Regions from separate parts of the Chitinophaga pinensis DSM 2588 genome, predicted to be linked through region 2. Evidence: riboswitches for the same ligand, from Rfam matches in the RefSeq annotation. Region 2 holds a riboswitch; each other region holds the start of a gene.
The links. A riboswitch is a leader RNA that binds a small molecule or an ion and turns the genes downstream of it on or off. The one in region 2 is predicted to bind cobalamin.

Region 1 (6,240 bases), 490 kb from region 2:
GAATCCGAACATCGGAGCGATACCTGCGATAATAGACAGGATCACCAGGTTCTTTTCCATCTTATAGATTTCCAGTTTACCTACATTCTCCATGGATTTCTCGATACTTTCGATAGGTTTACCTATACGTTGTACCCCTTTGTCGATCATACGTGCTATAGGACTGTTGGTGTTTTTTGACAAAGAGCGGGCAGCGGAGATATTGCCATTGGAGATATGATCCCTGATCATGGGCATAAAGTTATCTTCCAGCTTACCGGCTTTGGAGATGGTCAGATATCTTTCCACGAAAGCGAAAACAGCGATCACGGAAAGGATACCTAAAGGTATCATCAGCACACCACCTTTAGCGATCAGGTCGAGTAGTCTGATTTGCTGATCGGCAGCTGCCGCGGTAGCCGCTGTGGCAACGGTGTCTGCCTTTGGCTGTAATAGAGAATCCTGTAATAATGTAACGAGTCCTAAGAGCATGAATAAATTTTTAACCTTGCAAAAGTATATATTTCAAATGCAACAAGGGAGGAAGATACCAATAATATGGTAAACATTTAACGTATGTTCCGGCAAAATATTGCCAATCAACGAACTAATTAGCTACGTTCTTCCCAAACCTGTGCCAGATGGACAATAGTTTGCACGGCTTTTTCCATGTCCTGGATACTCACATACTCATTTTTGCTGTGCAGGGCCATCTCACCAGTGAAGATATTCGGACAGGGTAAACCCATAAAAGAGAGTCTGGAACCGTCTGTTCCGCCACGGATGATCAGCCTTAAAGGCTCTACCCCTGCGCGTCGGATGGCTTCTTCTGCATTAGCTGTTACCTCCGGATGCAGGTCCAGCACTTCTCTCATATTGCGGTATTGCTGTGTAACGGTAAGGGTGGCGCTGGCCTGTGGATAACGGGCCATCACCGTATTCATAATATTACGCAGGAAGGCGGCATGATCTTCCAGTTTAGCCGTTATGAAGTCACGCAGTATAAAATCGATCTCCGCATGTTCTACGATACCGTGTATCCTTACCGGGTGAATAAAGCCCTGACGGTCTTCCGTAGTTTCGGGTGACAGACTGTCTTTCGGAAGCGCATCCACGATTTCGCTGGCTATCTTAATGGCACTCACCAATTTATCCTTGGCTGTACCCGGATGTACGCTAACACCGTTTATGGTGATCTTTGCGCCATCTGCAGAAAAGCTTTCATTCTCCAGTGAACCACGTTCACCACCATCTAATGTATAACCAAACTGCGCACCCAGGCGTTGCATATCCAGTTTTTCCACACCACGCCCTACCTCTTCATCCGGTGTAAACAGGATACGGATATCGCCATGTTTGATTTCAGGATGTGCCAGCAGGAACTGTGCGGCATCCATAATTTCAGCTACACCTGCTTTGTCATCTGCACCTAACAGCGTAGTTCCACTGGCGGTAATAATATCATCTCCTTTTTTAGAAACCAGGTAAGGATGCTCGGTAGCTCTGATCACCGTACCCTCTTCCGGCAAAGCAATATCGCCTCCGTCATACTGACGATGAACAATTGGTTTTACATCTTTACCACTACAATCGCTGGAGGTATCCATGTGAGAACAGAAACAGATAACAGGCACCTGTTTATCTGTATTACCGGGGATCGTGGCAAACACATAACCATGTTCATCCATGATGGCATCTTTGATGCCCATTTCCTGTAACTCGCTGACCAGCAGGCGGCCAAGATCTTTCTGCTTTTCTGTGGAAGGAAAGGTCTTGCTGAGTGGATCTGATTGTGTATCTATCTGTACATAGCGCATAAAGCGCTCAGTTACCGTGTATTTATAATTATTGAACATATTGCAAACGTAAGGAATTTCGGATTCCGGCAAATAAGTACAGCCCGTTTTCTATGTCCGGCAGAAAAAATCACTGTTTAAATCGCAATTCTGATCCAAAACAGTACAATCATCTACATGAAGATCTATATAAGAACAAAACACCAAATAAAAATACTTTATAATAATTTTGTTCCACAATACTAAGTTTGCACAGAAAATAAACAAGGTTACTTATATTGTTGTGGAACTTAAATGCCACTCAATAACTGTTTGCGGTGTTCTTCCGGTAAAAAAGAAGGAATTAAAAAGGAACCGTGTGTAAATCACGGGCTGACGCGCAACTGTAAGTAACCTCCCGGGTTATGGCCGGCATATGTCCATTGTCGGGTACGTCTGCAGACGTACAGACGAGAAGGACGGTCATAACTGTTACAAGCCAGGATACTTGCCACAGACAGATTGATGTATGCTTTCGCGAATATGGAGCAGTCATCAGGTTATCAGCGCCGGCACTCTATTGTTGACATCCCGTCAGCGATCTGCCGCCTGTCCCTGCCCTTCTCATTCCCGTATCGCATACCTGCAGTAAGTCTCCTATTATTTCACTCCTTTAAAAACATGCAAGTATGCAAACCAACATTCTTGGCTATCCGCGTATTGGTAGCAACCGGGAATTGAAGAAGGCCAATGAAGCCTATTGGACCGGAAAGATCTCCCTTGAAAAATTACAGCTTACCGCCAGACAGTTACGCCGACAGAACTGGGAGACATTACATCAGGCAGGAATTGACCTGATTCCTTCAAATGATTTCTCTTATTACGATCAGATACTTGATATGTGTATCATGACCGGCGCTATACCTGCCCGTTTCCAGGCATTAAAGGAAAGTCTTGTTACACCGAGCAGTCCGGAGCTGTATTTCGCGATGGCACGTGGCTATCAGAAAAACGGATTTGATGCAACGGCCATGGAAATGACTAAATGGTTTGATACCAACTATCATTACCTGGTACCTGAATTTGATGCTTCACAGGAATTCAGTCTGCTGTACAATAAATGCCTGGAAGAATTCAAAGAAGCACAGGCGATCGGCATCCATACCAAACCTGTATTGGTAGGTCCTGTCAGCTTCCTGCTCCTGGGAAAAATAAAAGAGGAATCCTTACAGCTGCCAGCCTTGCTGGATAAACTATTACCGGTATACATCCAAGTATTACAATCACTTTACCAGGCAGGCGCTACCTGGATACAGATAGATGAACCTACCCTTGTACTGGACCTGACACCGGCACAACAGGACCTCTTCCTGCAGGCATATGCGAAGATCAGAAAAGCAGTTCCTGCACTGAAACTTCTGCTGACTACCTACTTTGGCGGATTACAGGATAATACAGCCCTGACCACACAGTTGCCGGTAGATGCTTTACATATAGACCTGGTCAGAGCGCCGGAACAACTGGATACTTTACTGGCGGCTTTACCTGCCGGTTTACAACTTTCTGTAGGTGTTGTGAATGGTCGTAACATATGGAAAAACAACTACGATACGTCCCTCCTGCTGATTAATAAGGCGATTGCAGCCCTTGGAAGAGAACGAGTACTCATAGCGACTTCCTGTTCACTGCTGCATACACCTTATGATCTTGAACTGGAAACAGACGAATCCGTACTTACACCACAGATCAAAAACTGGATGGCTTTTGCAAAACAGAAAGTGTATGAAGTGATCGCGTTGAAAGATATTCTGAATGGTCATGATGAATTGCTGCTGCAAACAAACCAGCACACCATGCAGGAAAGAGCAACAGCTGCTATTATTCATAAACCAGCTGTTAAAGCGCGCCTGGCAGCCCTGACGCCTGCAGATGCAGCACGTAAAAGCATATTCACTGCCCGTCAGAAAGCACAGGAAGAAGTATTGCAATTGCCGCTGTTTCCTACAACGACAATCGGCTCTTTTCCGCAAACAGAAGATATCAGAAAGCTACGCGCCGATCTGAAAAAAGGAGATATTACAAAAGAAGGATACGATACAGCTATTCGTAAAGCCATACAGGATTCTGTACAGTTACAGGAAAGCCTGCGCATAGACGTACTGGTACATGGAGAGTTTGAGCGTAATGACATGGTGGAATACTTTGGTGAGCAACTGGAAGGATTTGTATTCACAAAAAACGGCTGGGTACAGAGCTATGGTTCCCGATGCGTAAAACCACCGGTGATATATGGCGATGTGCAACGTAGTACACCGATGACAGTTGAATGGAGCAGTTATGCACAATCGCTGACAAACAAACCGATGAAAGGAATGCTGACAGGCCCTGTTACCATTCTTCAATGGTCTTTTGTAAGAGATGATCAGCCACGTGCTGAAACCACATTACAGATAGCATTGGCTATCCGGGATGAAGTGGTGGATCTTGAACAGGCAGGCATCCGGGTAATACAGGTGGACGAACCTGCTATCAGAGAAGGGCTTCCATTACGTCAGGCGGACTGGCAATCTTACCTGGACTGGGCTGTAAAAGCCTTCCGTGTATCAGTTTCCGGCGTGGAAGATGCCACACAGATACATACGCACATGTGTTATTCAGAATTCAATGATATTATCAGCAATATTGCTGCAATGGACGCAGATGTGATCACCATAGAAACATCGCGTTCACAGATGGAATTGCTGGAAGTATTCTCCACTTTCCATTATCCGTATGAGATCGGACCAGGCGTATATGATATTCACTCACCACGCGTGCCTACCGTAGCTGAAATGACAGAACTGCTGGAAAAGGCTATACAGTTGTTGCCGGCACGGAATATATGGGTGAATCCGGACTGCGGACTTAAAACCCGTAAATGGCCGGAAACAGAGCAGGCATTACGCAACATGGTAGCTGCCGCCCGCAACATGCGTGTAGCGGTTCAGACAATGGTATAAACATTACCAGATAACCATTTATCCATTATTCAAACCAATGAAGTGCGGCAGGATTTCCTGCTGCACTTTTGTATTATCTGCAAGATGCACATAGCCAGCACTTTAGGAATCTATTCCTGTTTACTAGATTATGATTCGTAACTTTAACGCATGGCTTGTCATGAAACCATTACCTGCCCACGCTGCAATGCAGCTTTTGAGTGCCGCGTTGGTTCTATCCTTCGCTGCCAGTGCCAGCAGGTAACGCTGACAGAAGAAGAGCGTGCCTTTATAGGCGAAGCTTATTCCGGATGTTTATGTGCCGGATGTTTGAATGACATGAAAAAGAGTTACAGGCAAACCCGCTTTAAGGAACGCCTGCTGCAATTATTCTCCCTGCGGTTTAAAAGATAAATTAGTAGAACAACGATATGGCATACGAAAAACAGATAGCCGAATCCGTTACACGGATATTCAAAGCGGTATTTCCTAACACAGTGAACCATTATGATACTTTATTTGGCGGTACAGCGATGCAGCTTATGGATGAAGCAGCATTTATAACAGCGACCCGTTTCAGCCGTATGCGTATGGTCACCGTGTCAAGTGACAAGATAGATTTTAAAATGGCGATCCCTCATGGTACGATCATAGAATTAGTAGGAACAGTCGTACATGTAGGTACTACCAGTCTGAAAGTAGAGGTGGATATTTTCGTGGAGCAGATGTACAATACACACCGGGAAAAGGCCATTTCAGGCTCCTTTACTTTTGTTGCGATCGATGATCAGAAACGTCCGACAAAGATTGTACTGACACATGAATAATGTGCTATTATCGCATGACATTAAAAGCAGAAGGCTGATTACCTCTTGGATAATCAGCCTTCTGCTTTAATAATTTAACTTCCCTTCTGAACGACTACTTGATCTCAACCAGTTCGATATCGAAGATCAGGGCTTCACCAGCCAGGGGATGGTTAGCATCCAGTGTAATAGAAGTATCGCCGATAGCAGCAACCTTAACAGGGAATACCTGACCCTGTGGGTTACTCATCTGCAGATCCATACCTACCTGTGGGTTCAGATCAGATGGAATGTTTTCCTTTGGAAATTCCATGATCAACTCATCATTTTTAGGACCATATGCTTCTTCAACTGGGATATTCAAGGTTCTTTTTTCACCAATAGTCATGTCAACAACACCATTGTCGAAGCCTTTAATAACCATACCGGCGCCAACCTTAAATTCCAGCGGGTCTCTGCCTTCGGACGAATCAAAAGTTGTTCCGTTGGTCAGGCGGCCATGATAATGCACACGCACCGTATCTCCGTTTTTAACTGCTTGCATAATAATTTAATTAAAAGTGTTATTGGATAATTACCGCAAGGTAAGAAATTAGTAAATAGGTATTCAATTTAACATTATTCCTCTAAACTACCAATCGTTAATATCTTGCCTGATTTAAACTATTTTTACGGCCTGTATCAGGTCGTCTCAGCGCTTTT
Region 2 (6,240 bases):
ACCACCCTACCGCCCACCTTAGGCGCTTTTGCTGCGGTTTCAGATGCCTACGCGGACCTTAGCCCGTCCCCTGCATCCAGCTACCCTCCCCCAAAGTCTCCACCGCACAGCCCAACTCCCACCGCCCAATCCTCTTAAAAACGGGCGTCAGTCCGCTAGGTATCTGAACCACAGCAAAAGCAGCCACCCCAAACTCCCTCCACCACCCTTAAAAACAACTATCAATCCACAGCAAAGACAAACTCTTCCACAAAACTACCGTACATTTGGCCCATCAATCTGATACAGTTTTCACAAAAACAACTAGTCCAGATGCTAAGACCCTGGCAATTAGAAATACAACTCGACACTACCGCCGACAAAGCAATCTACCTCCAGATCGCCGACGCGATTATCAAAGACATTCACTCCGGCCGACTAAAAGCCGGCGATGCCCTCCCCGGCAGCAGAAACCTCGCGCAACTACTACATGTCAACAGAAACACCGTAGTAGAAGCATTCAACGTACTGATCAATGAAGAATGGGTCGTATCCCGCGAACGCAAAGGCATCTTCGTATCTGCAGTACTCCCAGCCCTTATCCCGAAAAAAGACAGTAACCACCCGCCGGCAGAGAAATCAGCAAAAGCACAAGGTCATCATATCAATTTCGACGACGGCCATCCAGACAGTAAAATCGCACCTATCACCGAACTCGCCAGAGCCTACCGCCAGATCTTCAACCAGAAAGCCCGCTGGCAGATGATGGGTTATGGCGATGAATATGGCGATACCGACTTCCGGAAAGCTATTGTCCAGATGCTGAACCAACAGAGAGGACTAGACACCCATGAACACGCTATATGCATTACAAGGGGCAGTCAGATGGCCATGTACCTGGCCACCCAATGCCTGATAGAAAAAGGAGATTATGTAATGGTAGAAAATCCGGGCTATAAACCCGCCTGGCAAACAGTAGCAAACGCAGGAGCCAAACTCCTGCCTGTCAGCGTGGACAAAGACGGACTGATCATAGAGGAAGTGATCGCTCACCTGCAGGCCCGTAAAAAGATCAAAGCGATCTATACCACGCCGCACCGGCAATATCCCACGACCGTGACCCTCAGCCTGCAACGAAGACTGGAACTGGTGAAATTATCCAACGAATACGGATTCACTATCATTGAAGACGACTATGACAATGAATTCTGCTTCGGATACCGCCCTGTCCTCCCGATTTCCAGTTTCCCTGAACTGAAGAACTATATCTATATCGGCACCATGAGTAAAGTCGTAGCCCCTGCATTACGCATCGGCTATCTCGTCAGCAATAATCCGGAATTGATCGAAAAAGTAGGAACACTGCGAAAGATCATCGATGTACAGGGAGATACAATCATGGAACAGGCCGTACTGCAACTGATCAAAGACGGCACTATAAAAAGGCATATCAGAAAAGCCACCCATCACTACAAAGCCAAAAGAGACTTCACTGCAGCACTGCTGGAAAAACAAATAGGTGATAAAGTGAGTTATACACTTCCTGAAGGCGGACTTGCCTTCTGGCTGACCCCGGAAAAAGATATCAACTGGACTGAGGTATTGGACAAACTAAAAGTCAAAGGCGTCAGCATCATCCCTCCCGACACTTATAGCATCGATCAACCTGTCAACGGTCTCAGACTGAGCTATGGGTCACTTTCAGAAGAACAGTTGACCGAAGGGATCACCCTACTGGGTAAGTATCTCTGATGCTGCCAGATTGACCTGATTTACGCGTCATAGGGAGATCCAGTATAGATGCGTCGTATATACGCCGTATATAAAGCATGTATATATCGTATCAAGCCTATTTTTCAGAAAATGAGGGGCATTCAGGACAATCAAACCATAACATTATAATAGTCAACACAAAACACATACACTAGCTTATAACTACGGGCCAATTTACTTCCGGAATTCCGAAACTACGAGCACAAAACACTGTCAAAGTGACGTAGTTTTCCCGAATGAGAAATACCAGGGAAACACGCTATACGTTGCATAGAAGAATAATTTACCTTGCAGTGGAAAAGATCCATTTCTGTTAACTACCCACAAACGAACTTATGAAAAGAGTATTCATCGCCATCTTATTACTGGCCACCAGTTTTGTGGCAGTACAGGCACAGGAAACAACAGCTGAACATCAGAAAGTAATTGCCGAATTTATCAGCAACGTAAAACAACAAAACAAGGAAGCACTGGCTGCTAAAGTAGCATTCCCCCTAAGAAGAGATGCACCTATCCCACCGGTAAAAACAAAGGAAGAATTCCTGGAGAGATATAACGAGATCTTTGATGAATCACTCATAAAAGCAATCGTCAATTCCAAACCAGATAAAGACTGGATAGCAATGGGATGGCGTGGCATAATGCTTGAACACGGTAAAGTATGGCTGGATGATAATGGTAAACTGATTGCAGTGAATTATCAATCCACTATTGAAAAAAGAAAACAAGCCGCACTGATCTCCAGCGATAAAAAAGAACTGGACAAATCAGTCAGAAAATATAAACGACCGGTGTACCTGCTGGAAACACAAAAGTTCCGCATCAGGATCGATAATATGGGAAAAGACCAGTATCGCTATTCTTCCTGGAAATTACAAAGCAAGATGAATGAGACGCCTGACCTCGTAATAGATGGTGGCAAAGTTGTCTTTGAAGGTACAGGTGGTAATCATTACTACGAATTCGTCAACAATGGCTACACCTACGAATGCGTATTCACCGTATTAGGCGAAAAAGAGGCTCCGCCAGCCCTTGTAAAGATCACCAAAGACGGTAAAGAACTGCTGTCGCAAAATGCCACTATCATCAGATAGCAATCAGAACTTAAAAAATTATAAAAAAAACGTCCTGCCAACAGCGGACGCTTTTTTATTCATACCACAAAACGGAACGCACATTTATTGTGACTTCTCCCATCTCCTGTATGGCTATCACCTAATTCTTAATTCTTTTCCGTACTTTCGCTCCTGCAAATGGTTGCCCGCACTCCGGGCATTAAAAGGGAATCCGGTGCAAAACCGGAGCTATCCCCGTAGCTGTAACCTGAGTATCATTTCGGTTCTCTCTTTGCCACTGTCTCGCCTCAGGCGGACGGGAAGGCCACCGGAACATCAGGGAGCCAGAAGACCTGCCCCTTGCAACTTCATTCAAGCGCTTTCGGGTGAAAGGCGAAGAGTGTAGCCTGTAAAGGTTCTATATTCTTTTCTGGTGTTTATTTACCCCCTTTGCGCATACTGCATTAGCTGTCGTGTGTGTGATGTGATTGTTATATGTATGCTCCTGTGCCACTATCTGTAGCAAACAGGCATACATATACGCCATGTTACATGTACACCGCAATTGTTGCCGTGTGTAATGTGATTGTTGATTCGTACGCCCGCCTATGCTGCTAACAACAGCTGACAGGCATACGTATGACCATATCACATACATACCGTGTGTGTAAGAGATGATTGATACGTATTCCCACCTATGCCGTTATCAACAGTAGACAGGCATACGTATGACTACATTTCAAACTCGGTCGCATCATTGAATGAAGGGTATGGATGTGCTTAATCACTCAACCCTTTATATGAAAATCAAACATTACCTGCTCGTACTCGTAGCACTACTGCCTTTACTGCACGCATGCAGAAAAGATGAAACAGAACAACTGTCCCTGCCCGCTATCGCAGCTAACAATGCCATCGCTGCTACCGGTTTCGCGAACGGCTTCTTTATCGCCAATGAAGGCTGGTACGGACACGGTTCCGGTGACCTGCACTTCTACGACTACAGTGCCGATACCCTGCGACTCAACATTTACGCAGCCGCAAACCCCGGCAAAACATTAGGTGGCGCTACCAGTACTTTACAGTTCGCCACTACGTTCAGAAACAAAATGTACATCGTTGTCAAAGCTGGCGGTCCGCTGGTTGTAACAGACGCTAACACCATGGTGGAAACAGCCCGGCTGACGACTATGCCCGACAATGACGGACACGCCTTCCTCGGACTTGACAGTACCAAAGGCTTACTCACCACCAGCGGTGGCGTATATCCGATTGCCCTCCCCGGACTCACTGCCGGCGCCAAACTGCCTGGTATCAGCAGCTATAGCGGCGATATGATCAAAGCAGGCAATTATATCTTTGTACATGCACAAACAGAAGGTATCGTCGCCTACAACGCTTCCTCACTCACAGTAGCACGTTCCTTCGGTACGGCAAACCTTTGTTTTGCACTGGGTAAAGACGGCGCAGTATATGCCGCTAACACAGACTCCCTGATCCGTATCAACTCCACTACCCTGGCACGTAGCGCCGTTAAACTGCCATTCTCCACACCATCTCCATGGGGGGCATGGCGCCATTCCGCGATTACGTCTTCTACGACAGACAGCAGCATTTTTATCGTACGTAACAATGGCTTCATGGGTGGCACCACGCTCTATCGTTACGTTATCGGTAACACCGCTTCACTGTCTACACCGTTCATTACACTGCCATCCGGACAATACTTCTACGGCGCAGGTACTGCCTACGACAAGAGTAACAATACACTCGTCGTAACCACCGTCAATGGGCCATTTACCGGTAGCGTTAACACGGTCCTCCGCTACAACGCAAGCACTGGTGCACTGATTAACTCAAATGTCTTCAATGGCTGGTACTTCCCTGCCATGCCCGTATTTCATTAACTCATAAACCCTCCGTGTTTCTTCATCACCTGATAGAAGAGACACGGAGTCATTTACCATTTAACAAAAAAGATTATCATGCGAAAAATTCTACTCGCTGCAACAGCGATTACGCTTATCATCAGCAGTTGTTCGAAAGATGAAGATGTACAACAACCGCCTGCCGAAGCGCCTAAAATCACCATTACCACTCCCGACGGCGGTTTCGCGGTGGATAACAGGAAATGGTTCAAAGTAAACCCCGCCGTAGTAAGCGATTCCGTCTCTACCACCTACACCTGGGTATTGAATAATGATACCATCAGTACAGCAAAAAATCTGCTGTATGCATTCGGTGATGCAGGCACCTTTACGCTCACCTTTACCGCAAAAAATAACGCCGGCAGCACACAGCAACAGATTACTGTAAAAGTGACGGGAAAGACGTACACAGGCGCTGTAACGGTGTTTGATTACTTCCCCGCGCCAGGACAGTTCACCAACGGTCTGCCTCCCTGGGAAGAAGGTAACACAGATAAAGAAATGATCGCAAAAGCGCAGGAACAGCTGAATACAAATGGCATGATCTCCCTCGGTGGCTTCGGCGGTTATGTTGTACTCGGAACAGATCATACGATCATCAGCAAAAAAGAGGAATATGATTTCCTCCTGAAAAGTAATGCCTTTCCTAACTGGTCTGAAGCCGGTATCGTGATGGTGGCTATAGATGCCAATGGCAACGGACTACCCGATGATGAATGGTACGAGATCGCTGGCTCCGATTATAACAGCCCCGAGACGACACACGGCTATCAGATCACCTATTACAAACCGGACGAAAACAAAGAACAGAAACCCGATGGTATGTACATGCTCGATACTACCTATATCCGGTGGAAAGATAACCGGGGCAAATCAGGATTTCTCTCTAAAAACGTATTCAATACAGCCCCTTATTATCCGCAATGGAAAGGCGACAGCATTTCCTTCACCGGCACATTGCTCACCAGCAACAACATAGAAGACCAGTCAGGAAACGGTACTTACTTCGTTAGTAAACCCTTTGCCTGGGGCTATGCAGATAATGTAGGCGACGCCGAAGAAAATGCAGCTATCAAGATCAGTTGGGCGGTCGACAAAAACGGTAATACTGTAGACCTCCCAGGTGTTGACTTCATAAAAGTATATACCGGTATGCGCGCAGAAGCAGGCTGGTTAGGTGAGATATCCACAGAAGTAACAGGATTGCTGGACCTCCACATGAAAAAATAAAAACAAGACATACTTACCATGTCCTTATCTGACCCCGGGCCGTTCAATAAATGAACGGCTTTTTTTATCTTGATATCCTGTCCGGATGACACTTTTATAACACATTTTCAACATATGTACAAAACGCATTACTTTTCCAAAGAAGTTATTACATTTGTTACATAGTAATGTAGTGCCGCAACGCCAAAACTAACTATTCAGGCCCCAGGCTTTCGTCAAAAATCAACCAGTATTAGTATATCATGTGAAATGACCTTTCGCATCTTTCATCCTGA
Region 3 (6,240 bases), 2.1 Mb from region 2:
CAGATAAGCAAAAGTGCTGTAAAAGGAGATGTCTCCTTCACTGACGAATGCTATCTGTAAGCCTGTCTGGTAATCGGCCAGCATCTCCTGGAAAGTGGCCGCATATGTCTGTTCTGCTACTTCCCGGTCGTCGGACATTTTCAGAAACATGCCATGCAATTTATCCGTGTCCAGCTGATAATGCTGCAATATCTGTAATGAATAACTGGAAGTACTGCCATCCGCCAGGAGAGAGCCCGGATAATAGATCTTGTCTGCCTGTTGTAGTGTTTGCATGCCTTTAACGGTGATCAGTAACGGATCGCCGGGGCCCAATGATACACCATATATCTTTCCCTTGCTGTTCATGTATCAGATGCCGAGTATCTTTTTAACGGTTGTCAGAACGGTTTTCTTTTCACCAGGTTTTTCTTCTTCTTCGAATAAGATGCCTTTCACAGCCAGATGGTGACCGACCTGTTCTTTGCCCACTTCTTCTTCAAAACCTATGATCTGTGTGCGGTATTTGCACAGCTGACAATTCATATCCGGACTACCTTCCTGTACTTCCCGGATGCGCTCGTCTATGGTTTGCAACAGCAGTTCATCACATTCAAATGATTTGGTAGCGATGACCTGCTTGCCGGTCGTTGCGGAGAATTCTTCCAGTTGAGAATAGATCTTTTTGAGCAGTACACCGGTGAATAAGAACACGGGTAATGCCACAATTCTTTTATAAGGCAGATGATCGATGATGGGTAAGTGGTCTTTCAGCAGCGGCTGCGTTACGCCGATAAAAGCCGTGGTAGAGAATCCGAAGCCCAACCCTTCTCCCAGCATACGCGTCATTTTGGCTACATCTGAGTTAGCGTCAGGATCGGAGGTGCCTCGTCCTACCAGTAGCAGACAAGCTTCCTGTCTGTCCAGTGAAGGATATGCTGCTTCAGCTGCTGCTACCAGTTTACCCGCAAGCTGCAGGATGGAAGGCGTAATACCAATATGTCTGCCCAGTCTGATCCGCAAATCCGGATATTGGGACTGCAGGGTATTCATTTCGAAAGGAATATCATTCTTGGCATGGCCACCGGCAAAGAGGATGGCCGGAATAGCGATGATCTCCCGTATGCCTGCCACATACATCCGCTCGACAGCCGCCGCATATACGGGGTGCGAGAATTCCAGGAAACCATAATCCACCATCCTGTCAGGATAGCGTTTGCGCAATAATGCCACCAGTGCTTTAAAGCCTTCGACTCCTTCAGGATCGCGGCTGCCGTGACCACAGATTAATATCCCTTTCATATGCCGGTATGTAATAATTGGACAGGATCAGGGTACTTGAATGAATAGTTCAGTCGTTGCTTGATCTTGTCTGCGTTGATTATTTTGAAATGAGGATCGGCGGTAGCGGCGAATGTAGGCAGTTCCAGTCCGGCGATAGCGGCCGCCTGAGTATAATATTCCCTGCGTGTAGGATGTTCATCTGTACAGGCATTGAATACATCGCCCCATGCCTGTTGACGGATAATTCCCGTGAGGATACCGATGCAATCGTCCTGGTGGATAACGTTGATCGGTGCATCACCGTTCTCTACATTCTTCTTGCCGGCCAGGAAACGGCCAGGCATACGATCGTAGCCGATCAGCCCTGCAAAACGAATCACCGTTGTCATAAAACGGATATTGGTACGCAGCATTTTTTCAACAGCCAGTAAGGCTTTACCGCTGCCTTTAGACGGGGTAGCGGTTTCATGTTCGAATACTTCTCCGTTTACATCAGGGTAGACGGAGGTGGAACTGATGAACAGCACCTTTTGTACCGGACTTTTCTCTATCGCTTTCACGAGGTGTGCCATCTGTGCCTGATGATAGAGCACGACGTCTTCCCGGCGGGAAGGAGGAAAATTAATGATCAGTATTTCACTTTCCAGGAACCCGGCTATGTCATTACTTTCAATACCGGCTTCAGTGATCATGACCTGATAAGGTTGGATCTGTGCCTGTGTCAGTTCTCCCATTTTATCTTCCGAAGTGACAGAGCCTTTCACGGTATATCCTTCTTTTACAAGATGGATTGCCAGCGGAAGACCCAGCCAGCCGCAGCCTAATATGCTGATGATATTTGTCGGTGCTTTGCTCATATAATGTTTGATCCTTAACGTGGGTCTGTCTCATTGGCGATCTCCTGTTTGGCGTATCTGTGCCGCAGGTAGAGCTCCACGTATAAAGATATAATGATACTAATAAAAACGAGTCCGACAATATTATTCTGGAAATCATTTAGTTCCAGGGACTCGTTCCAGGCGCTTGCAATTTTATACATAGGAATGGCAAAACACATGATCGTGATCAGCACATTCAGTTTAAAACGATGACTCTGGATCTTTTTCTGATCGAAGGTCTTGAGTAACTTGCTCAGCAGCAGGGAATCGCAGGTACCGGTGATGATCAGTCCCAGTGAGAATACCACGCCGCCCATGATAGCATAGATCCATTGATTAGAGACGGATACGGCATAACCGAATGCAGCGATCTGGGAGGAGGTATCAAAGATGAACCCGAATATGATACCGGTGATGATAACGGTAAACGGATTCAGACTGTTACTGAAGGTTTTGGGTAACAGTCGCTTACGGAAACTACCTGTCTGTGTACTGTCCTTGCGGGTCAGATTGATCAGGTTAGAAATACCCATAAACAGGAGCATCACGGAAGACAGCCATTCCACCACGATATCCAGTGCAGGAGGCATTTCGAAGTTATTCTTCAGTATACAAAGGAAGAGGGCTATGGCGGTGACCATGATCCCATGTCCGAAAGTAAAGAGTGTGCCTACCCATCTGGTCCAGATACTTTTATGGAGATGCAGACGGTAGGTATATCCGTCGATCACAGTAATATGATCGGGGTCCAGTCCATGACGTAAACCAAGTACGGCCAGGACGATAAATCCGGTCAGATCCTGTTGTAAGATGTTCATGTGCCGGGGTTTTATTCGTTTGGCTGAGGGCTTTTGAGCGTAAGCGGACTGGATGCTACCTCTTCAGCTTCCGGGAAATGCACATGTTCCAGTACCAATTCATTTTTCAGGAGATGTTGCGTCACGATCTCGCGGGTGGTATCCAGGTTTACATTTTTATACCAGAGACCTTCCGGATGCATAAAGATCATTGGTCCCCAGGTACATTGTCCCAGGCATTTGGTACGAACAGTGTGGATTTCGTCATTGAGGTCATGCTCTGTGAGGTGCGTTCTGAGCTGTACCGTGTTTTCATCAGCGGCGTTGTTTTTATTACAGGTGCCTCCATTACAGATAAAAAGGATCTTCTGAACTTTAGTCAGATCTTTAATTGCCATACGACTCGTTACTTTTGATTAATACATTAATTACCCGTTAATGATTAAACAAGACCTCAGCAAAAAGATAGAAAACAGGAAGCATGTATACCGGACGGCATACGTGCATTACGTTCTCCCATGACTTTTTTCCCGAAGTGTTGGATAAACATAGTTTGTTGGCAGGTCTTCTGACTCGTTCTACTCTTAACGCCTTCCCATCCGATTGGGGATTACGACAGTGGCACTGGTTAAAAGCTGTTACAGAACTTACAGCAGCGGGAACTGTTTTGGGTTTTCACCAAATTCCCTTTTAATTTCAGCCGGCTTTGGGCCGGACGAAAACCAAGAAACTGGCTCAAATGTAGGTAATTATTTGCTCTTTTTAGCAGGAGAATAGAACAGCGTGCAGTCAATCAGGTAGTTACGGCGTATATTATATAGGTGGCGACTATGAGTAAAACGCTCAGGAATGTGACAGCATGATTGATATACATGACTTTGCGCAGTTCTTCGTGGGCAATATCCCGGGGGTGTTCACCAATATAGGGTTTGACTACTAATTGTCCATGGTAGGTATTTGGCCCTCCAAAGCGGCAGTACATAATACCTGCCAGGGCGGCTTCCGGGTATCCTGAATTCGGACTGGCGTGCTGGTGGCCATATCTGAAGATGTAGGTCAGTCCCCGTCTGCTGAAGGCTACCAGTACCATGAGCAGTGCTGTGATACGCGCCGGAATGAAGTTGGCCACATCGTCCAGTCTGGCGGCAAATTTCCCGAACCAGAAATATTCCTCTTTTTTATACCCGATCATGGAATCCAGGGTGTTAATCATCTTATAGGTCATCATAGCCGGTAATCCGCCAACGGCGTAATAGAAAAGGGGCGCAATGACTCCGTCGCTCAGGTTTTCTGAGAGGGTTTCAAAGACGGCAGTTCTGATCTGGTTTTCGCCGAGGTTTTTGGTTTCCCTCCCTACGATCCAGGAAAGGCGTTTTCTGCCCGCATCCAGTCCCTGACTACTCAGTGCGTCAAAAACCTCGCGGCCTTCCTGTAAGAGGCTTTTATTGGCTAAAGCAAAGAAGACGAAAATGGAGGTGAACAGGTAGTAAAAGGCGGGTGTCTGTATTCGCAGTAACCAAAACTGCATGCCGGCAAAGAATAGCCAGCAGATAGCACACAGTAAGACGCTCAAAATCATCCCCTTCAGGAAACGGCCTTTCCCCCGGTTGAGTGTTTTGGTACCAAAGCTGATCAGATGACCAAACAACCTTATCGGGTGTGGCAGCCAGCGTGGATCTCCCAATGCCAGGTCCAGCAGATAGCCCGCCACTAAGGGAATAATGATTAAGAGATACTGCTGATCCATGCCTGAATACCTTTTATAAGTAGCTGATTTTCTTCCGGTCTTTGTGTGGCGACCCTGAAATGTTGTGGACTAAGGCTTTTGAAATTGGCCGCATCCCTTATCAGCAAACCTTCATTTTCCAGTAAGTATCGTTTAAGGTCAGCCGCAGTACCGGTGTTTGTCCGCGAAAGAAAGAAATTGGTCTGGGTATCCCTGACCTGTATACCTTCAATATGCTTCACCGCAGCCATCAGGTCCAGCGTGTCTTTCCGCAGGTCCGCGATAGGCAATGCCAATGCATCCCTGTGCTGTGCGATATAGAGTCCGGCTTCAATGGCCAGGGCATTGACAGACCAGGGCATTTTAGACGCGAGTATCTGTTGAATGATAGTCGCGTTACTGAGGATATAACCCAGTCGTAAACCCGGGATGGAATATGTCTTGGTGAGTGATTTTATAATAATAAGATTGGGCAACTGATCGATAGCGCCCACCATAGAGATGATTGCTTCCGTAAAATCTACATAGGCTTCATCAATCACGAATATCGTCTGCGGGTGTGCACCCAGCAATTCCCGGATCGTTTCAGGGTGTAATACTGCGCCGGTAGGATTATTCGGATTACCAAAGAATACGAGATCTGACGTGAAGCGGGTAGCGGGATGTAGTTCATCGTAAGGGATATAACTGATGCTGAGGTCATTCGCCTGACAGGCATCTTCATATTCTGCGAAGGCTGGTATAGCGATAGTAACTGATTTTCTGCGAAATGCGTGGGCTACCAGGTAGAAAGCTTCCGTTGCACCATTGGTGACCAGTACCTGCTCAGCGCTGAGTTGGTGCCAGTCGGCCAGTGCCTGTTGCAGGCGTTGTGCATTGGCTTCGGGATAGTTGTTCAGTTTATAGAGACAATCAGTCAGGTGCTGGCGTAATCCGCCGGCCAAGCCTTCGTAGTATACATTGGAACTAAAATCGGCTTTAACAGGATAATTGAACAGGTATCTGTCGTCTCCGTGCCCGTTGATCATGACTGTGTCTTTAATTGTCTGTAAATATATGCCATGTCGATGTGTTCGCGTAGGTGTTGTGCCAGTTTATCGTATTGTTCCTCTTTAAAGGCGAGGTAATCAAACGGTGCACCGGATGACTGTGTCGCATGATCTTTCAGCAGATCATCCACAACTGTCGCATTATCCAGGATGCCATGTATGTAGGTGCCCCAGCAGTTATCCGTCAGCTGATATCCGTCAGCGTGCCCGTTTAAGGTATTATTCAGCGGACGTGCTTCTCCGCTGGTACTGGTGAGTCCCATATGGATCTCATAACCTTCACAGGCTGTTGACTGCCCTTTATAGTAGAACCTGCATTGTTCAGTGATTTTATCTTCTGTCAGCACAGTGCTTACGGGCAGGATACCCAGTCCGGGCATGGATTCAATCGCACCTTCCACATGATGTGGGTCTTCCACGACGGTTCCCATCATCTGGTAACCACCGCAGATGCCGATAACAGTCTTGCTATTTTTATGCGCTTGTACGATGGCTTTAGCTACGCCGTTATTTTTGATATCAATCAG
Region 4 (6,240 bases), 2.8 Mb from region 2:
TTTTTAAAAATGAAGCTGCAAAATTACCAAAATATCCTAGAAAAACCCGACGCCTATATGCCAGCCAAACCAGGCCGTTACTCCGCTGCCTAAAGTAAACGGACTATAATGTGCCGGAACCTTCGCATCATACTTAGGATCGGCCACGTCCAGCTTGTCGCTGTAGTATATCGTAAAGGACGGACCGGCAAACAGTGTTACGTTTTTCAACAGCTTGTAATTCCAGGCTGTCTGCAGTCTGATTATGGAGTTGGATGAATTCCAGTTGCCCACATACAGGAACTGGGAGGTGAGTTCGGTCGTGATCTCCGACCGGTCTGACATCGGAAACGGATGTCCGATACCGTAGCCGAAGCTGTAAGCTTTTTTCGGGCCCAGTTTCATGCCTGCCAGCAGCAGACTGTATAATTTCCTGCTACCGGATTTATAAGCAATATTGAGATCCAGCATTTCATTATTATAGATAAGGATCTGGTGATAGCCTTTTCTGACGATGTTGATCAGGCCAAGGCTGTAGCCATCGGAAGAATCGGCATAGTTGACAAGACCGATCTGTACGCCTTTCAGCACTTTGGTATAGTTGGCTAAGCCAGCGATCTGTGTACCGTTGATGGTATCCATACTGACATTGACTGCCCCGGCTATTTGTGCACCGCTCACTTCTTCTTTGCTGACATTCACCGCACCGGCGATCTGCGCACCTTTTATCTTTTGCCAGGCAACATTCACCGCACCACCGATCTGTGTTCCGTCAACTGTGTCCCGTCCAAAGTTAATAGCCCCGGAGATCTGGGCGCCGTTCATAACCCCCATCGTACTATTCAGGACACCGCCGATCTGTGTACCCTTAATATTTCCCCCCGCAAGATTAACAGCGCCGGAGATCTGTGCGCCTTTTATGGGCCCACCCGTACTATTCAGTATACCGCCGATCTGCATACCATTGCCACCACTACCGGACCGGTTGTAGACGCCGCCGATCTGTGCGCCACGGAAATCGTATTTCAGGATATTACTAACCCCGCCTACCTGTAAGCCCTTCAGTGAGTCCATAATGTGATTATGTATGCCCCCCACCTGTACGCCGCTGAAATGTCCGCCTACTATATTAAAGACGCCGGCTACCTGTACCCACTTGACAGCTTTCTGGTCAATATTGAAGATGCCGGCTATTTCGACACCACTCAGACCGGCGGTATAGCCACCTATCAGGTTCATGGAAAATTTATTTACCACCTGCGAACCCAACTTTCCATGTGTGCCTAAAGCAGGTAAGAGGGAGTATTGATAGGGTTGGCGGGTAAAGAAGTCACTCAGGTTCAAACTCTGCATCCGCTGTTTGGAAGACAGGAAGAAACGGCCAAAGAAAGTCTGTTCTACATGTGTATGTTGATTGACGTCTACTATTGATAATTGTATAGGGGCTGCGGGTTTGATAGTGGCGTTCATTTCCTGGTCATGCCCGCCAGGTACCAGCATGATGGTGTCGCGGTACAGTTCCTTGCTGACGGTCAGCATGGCCGCGGTTCTTTCCTTTTCACGGAGACGCAGCCTGAAATACCCCTGATCATCGGTTAGGGTAGAGATCAGCTGTACGCCTTCATAGACACTGGCATTCACGATAGGACGCCCGGTGGTGGCGTCTTTGATTTGTCCGCTGACTACATACCACTTCTCTTTTGAAGAGGTGCCGGGTTGTATAATGATCTGATTACCGATCTCGCGGAACTGGAAATTGCCCTGAAACAATATGTCGAGCACTTGTTTGACAGAGCGATTGCTGACATTGACCGTCACCAGGCTATCATCATGAATAAATTCCTTGACATAAGAGAAATGGAAATCCCCCTGCATACTGATATCGTCCAGTACAGCAGCCAGGGGTTTGCGGTCTGCGATGACTGAGACGGTTTTGTTAAGCAGGCTTTGGGCATAGCTGGAGTAGCTCCCGAAGAGGAATGCTACTATCAGAAATAGTTGTTTCAACAGAACAGTTTTGAATTTGCGGCAAGATACTACGTATTTTTCTTTTTGGATATTTACTGCTCATACAGTAGGTTTGTGCCGCATTTGGTTTCGCCTGAAGGCGAATTAATAGGGAATCCGGTGTAACTCCGGAGCTATCCCCGTAGCTGTAATCCTGTATCGCAATACGCGTTCGTTTTTTCCGGTATACTCTTCAAAGCCACTGTCCGCCCCAGGCGGAACGGGAAGGCCCGGGAAAAGCAGGAGAGCCAGAAGACCTGCCAGTTGCAACAGCTATATCGTGTCTTCGGGTGAAAAGCGCTGATGTTGTAATAGCCTTTAGGCTTATTTCAAGTAGTTTAAAAGTCCGCTGAAGATATGCCCCAAATAGACGGTTTGACTGCCGTTTAGTAAAAATTATTGTCCAGACTAAACTTATCTATTGTAATAAAAATTCGATGTATGTATAAAAATTTACGCCTCTGGTTATTAGGTGGTCTGTTACTAGCCGCTGCCTGTAAAACGGATGATGATGTAGTCATCCCATCAAAGTATGGCACCGGCTTTCTGATGGTAACGGAAGGTAACTATGGTACAAGAGCAGGGGATCTTAACTTCTTTGACTATGACAAGGATACGGTAATAGAATACGTCTACAGCGCTGAAAATCCCGGTAAAACATTAGGTCCGAATACCAGTACCATGGAGTTTGGTACCGTTTATAATAATAAAATATATCTTGTTGGTAAATACGGCGCTCCAATGGTCGTGCTGGATGCCAAAACATTAAAAGAAACCAATCGTATCGAGTCTTTGCCGGGCGATGATGGCCGTTCATTTGTCGGTGTGGATGAAACAAGAGGTTTGCTAAGTACCAGCACCGGCGTTTTCCCCGTAAACCTGACTAACCTTACGCTCGGCACGGCCATTCCAGGGGTAACAGGAGAAGTAACAGATATGTTCAGAAGTGGCAATCATATTTTTCTCCTGTCTGTGAACGATGGTATCGTGGTACTCAATACCAATGACTACAGTGTCGCAAAGAAACTCGGTACAGCAGTATCTGGCTTTGTACAAAGCCAGGACGGTAGCGTATGGGCGGCTTCGAAAACACAGCTGAAAAAGATCAATGCCGGTGCATTGTCTGTAGACAGCATCACCACCAATTTCCCGGTGTATTACAATGAATTTACCTACAATAGCAGCTCGATGGTAGCATCTACCACTGAAAATGCGATCTATATAATCTCCGGTAACAATAAAGTCTATAAATATCTTCCGGGACAGGCAGCATCTCTGAATACGCCATTTATCACATTGCCTTCAGGACAGTACTTCTTCGGAAAGGGTATCTGGTTTGATCGTATCAGAAATATACTGGTGCTGAACAGTAATGCGAATCTGTATGGCGCTGATATTAATAACCAGCTGTATATACATAGTGCGGCAAATGGCGCGCTGCTGCACGCAACGAGTTACAAGGGGTATTTCTTCCCGGGCATGATAATCAATTAGGAATTAGGAATTAAGAATTAAGAATTGGTTAGCCTTCCAGAAGAAAGGACGTTCCTAATATCAATATGGGCCGGCGTGGTATTCAGCTTAGAATGCACCCGAGGCGTCAATAAATGATAAATTCTTAATTCTTAATTCTTAATTCTTAATTCTTAATTCTTAATTCCTAATTCTTAATTCCTAATTCTTAACTGGGAGCTTTTGTAGTTAAAACAACATTTAATTGACTTACCGTCTTCTTATACTTCTTTCCTTTCTGCCGCTATCTCTGTTTGCACAGGATAAGGCGAAGCCGGCATCCGCAGCAGCAGTACCAAAAGATACTGCTGCTGCCCGGATGCTACAGGGCGTTACCATTTTTTCCAGTAAGAATAATTCCGTTTCTCCTGTACAGACACTGAGCGGTGTTGCGCTGGAGAAGATGAATAGCCTGTCTGTGGCTGACGCCGTACGCTTCTTTTCAGGGGTACAGCTGAAAGATTACGGTGGCTTAGGTGGACTCAAAACCCTGAACGTACGCAGTATGGGAACGAACCATGTGGGCGTATTTTATGACGGTATACAATTGGGCAACGCGCAGAACGGTACCGTGGATCTGGGGCGTTTTTCGCTGGATAATATAGAACAGATCGATCTTTATAATGCGCAGAAAGGCGCTATTCTTCAACCTGCAAAAGGATTTTCTGCAGCTTCCTCCATTTATCTGCAATCCAGGAAACCGATTTTTCATGAAGGAGAAACCACGCATGGCAAAGTAGCTATTAAGACCGGTTCGTTCGGTATGGTCAACCCCTCGGTACGACTGGAACAAAAGATCTCCAGTAACCTGTCAGCAGTTATCAGCAGTGAATGGCTGCATGGCAATGGCCGGTATAAATTCAGGTACACCAATGGTACCTATGATACGACCGCTGTCAGGGAAAATGCCGGTATAGACGCTTCCCGCGTAGAAGGGGGGCTCTACGGGCAGTTTAAAGACAGCAGTACCTGGCACGCGAAAGTTTATTATTACAATTCCACCCGCGGACTGCCTGGCGCTATTGTCAGTAATAAGTTCTATAACGGGCAACACCAGTGGGACCGCAATCTGTTTGTACAAACCTCCTACAACAAGAAATTCGGCAAGCGGTATACCATGTTGTTGAATGCCAAGTATATGTATGATTATGTACGTTATCTTGATACATCGATCATTACGGATTACGGTCCGCTCATGAACCGCTATCGCCAGCATGAATATTATATTTCCTCCGCTAACCAGTATAAACTGACTTCTTTCTGGGATGTGGCGCTTTCGGCGGACTTTCAGCTGAATGAAATGACGGCTGTTAACCTGGACCATTTCGCGATTCCTACCCGTTATACGACCCTGGCTGCTGCAGCTACGCAATTGCATCTCGGACAAGTGGAAATGCAGGGAAACCTGTTGGCGACCTTTATTAACGAAAAGACAAAGTTATATAGCTCCGGACATGACTACAGTGCATTAAGACCGACGATCCTGGTGTCCTGGCAGCCATTCCGGCTGGAAGACCTGAAACTGCGCGCTTTTTATAAGAGCATTTTCCGGATGCCGACCTTCAATGATATGTACTACAGTACCGTCGGCAATCCAGATCTGAAACCGGAGCATACCCGGCAATATAACGCCGGAATAGGGTATACCCGCAATTCCAAAGGCTTCCTGCAATTCTTCTCCTTACAGACCGACGTGTATTACAGTCATGTGAAAGATAAGATCGTAGCGGCTCCGGGCCGCAACTTTCAGTGGATGATGCAGAACATTGGCGGCGTGGATATCTATGGGGCAGATGCCAGTGTACAGCTGTCCCCCAGATTGCTGAATCAGGTACAAACGGACTTCTCCGTGAAATATACCTATCAGAAAGCCCTGGATGTGACGGATCCGCAGGAGGTCAATTATAAAGACCAGATCGCCTATGTACCCGTACACAGCGGTTCCTTTATTGCACACGCTTCCTGGAATAAATGGGATATTAATTATAGCTTTATATATGTCGGGGAACGTTATTTCCTGAATACCAATGTACCCTTGTACTACCTGGAACCATGGTATACCAGTGATCTGTCAGTATCCACCAGCTTTCTCTTTAAGCATAAGCTGATCAAGCTGACGGGAGAACTTAACAATGTTTTTAACCAGTATTACGACGTTGTAATCAACTACCCGATGCCGGGGCGTTATTACCGTCTGACCGCGAGTATAAATTTCTGATAATGCGAATTTTATCCAAGCTCACATCATGCCATAGTTTGTTGTTGCTGTTATTGGCAGCAATTGCAGGATTGAGCGCCTGCCGTAAAGGCAACGGCATTATTCCCGGAGAAGAAACACAGGTAGGAGAACCGGATACCCTGCGAAATGGGTTCTATCTGCTGAATGAAGGGAATATGGGCATGAACCTGTCTACCCTGGACTATTACGACAGAAGTACAGGTATCTACAAAAGTAATATTTACAGTCAGATTAATCCTGGCGCCACCAAGGAACTGGGAGATGTGGGCAATGATATCGGGATCTATGGCAGTAAGCTGTATGCGGTGATCAACATGTCAGATAAAGTAGACGTACTGGACGCGCATTCCGCTAAGCGCATCGGTCAGATCAGCATCCGGAACTGCCGCTATATCACTTTCTATAAAGGAAAGGCTTATGTGAGTTCCTATGCCGCTACTATTGGTGATGCGAGTGCCGGCGCGGGATATATTGCTGAAGTAGATACGGCGACTTTTCAGATA

Region 1: it holds a riboswitch for cobalamin, as region 2 does, so the genes downstream of both, metE (5-methyltetrahydropteroyltriglutamate--homocysteine S-methyltransferase) here and CPIN_RS29945 (DUF5074 domain-containing protein) in region 2, are expected to answer to the same signal.
Region 3: it holds a riboswitch for cobalamin, as region 2 does, so the genes downstream of both, CPIN_RS22175 ((2Fe-2S) ferredoxin domain-containing protein) here and CPIN_RS29945 (DUF5074 domain-containing protein) in region 2, are expected to answer to the same signal.
Region 4: it holds a riboswitch for cobalamin, as region 2 does, so the genes downstream of both, CPIN_RS19570 (DUF5074 domain-containing protein) here and CPIN_RS29945 (DUF5074 domain-containing protein) in region 2, are expected to answer to the same signal.

The regions. Positions count from the first base shown of each region.
Region 1 is NC_013132.1:8,139,068-8,145,307, forward strand. It holds gene CPIN_RS32050 (MotA/TolQ/ExbB proton channel family protein) at 1-471, opposite strand, end outside; gene pepT (peptidase T) at 591-1,835, opposite strand; cobalamin riboswitch at 2,074-2,284, shown strand; gene metE (5-methyltetrahydropteroyltriglutamate--homocysteine S-methyltransferase) at 2,444-4,753, shown strand; gene CPIN_RS37775 (cysteine-rich CWC family protein) at 4,904-5,146, shown strand; gene CPIN_RS32065 (acyl-CoA thioesterase) at 5,164-5,559, shown strand; gene CPIN_RS32070 (FKBP-type peptidyl-prolyl cis-trans isomerase) at 5,654-6,082, opposite strand.
Region 2 is NC_013132.1:7,649,537-7,655,776, forward strand. It holds gene pdxR (MocR-like pyridoxine biosynthesis transcription factor PdxR) at 313-1,731, shown strand; gene CPIN_RS29940 (hypothetical protein) at 2,088-2,846, shown strand; cobalamin riboswitch at 2,990-3,182, shown strand; gene CPIN_RS29945 (DUF5074 domain-containing protein) at 3,608-4,714, shown strand; gene CPIN_RS29950 (PKD domain-containing protein) at 4,793-5,965, shown strand.
Region 3 is NC_013132.1:5,559,343-5,565,582, reverse strand. It holds gene cobI (precorrin-2 C(20)-methyltransferase) at 1-348, opposite strand, end outside; gene CPIN_RS22190 (sirohydrochlorin chelatase) at 352-1,281, opposite strand; gene CPIN_RS22185 (SDR family oxidoreductase) at 1,278-2,120, opposite strand; gene CPIN_RS22180 (HoxN/HupN/NixA family nickel/cobalt transporter) at 2,135-2,959, opposite strand; gene CPIN_RS22175 ((2Fe-2S) ferredoxin domain-containing protein) at 2,971-3,336, opposite strand; cobalamin riboswitch at 3,480-3,680, opposite strand; gene cbiB (adenosylcobinamide-phosphate synthase CbiB) at 3,732-4,685, opposite strand; gene CPIN_RS22165 (pyridoxal phosphate-dependent aminotransferase) at 4,664-5,692, opposite strand; gene CPIN_RS22160 (cobyric acid synthase) at 5,689-6,240, opposite strand, start outside.
Region 4 is NC_013132.1:4,894,425-4,900,664, forward strand. It holds gene CPIN_RS19565 (STN and carboxypeptidase regulatory-like domain-containing protein) at 37-1,986, opposite strand; cobalamin riboswitch at 2,055-2,265, shown strand; gene CPIN_RS19570 (DUF5074 domain-containing protein) at 2,428-3,480, shown strand; gene CPIN_RS19575 (TonB-dependent receptor) at 3,704-5,716, shown strand; gene CPIN_RS19580 (YncE family protein) at 5,719-6,240, shown strand, end outside.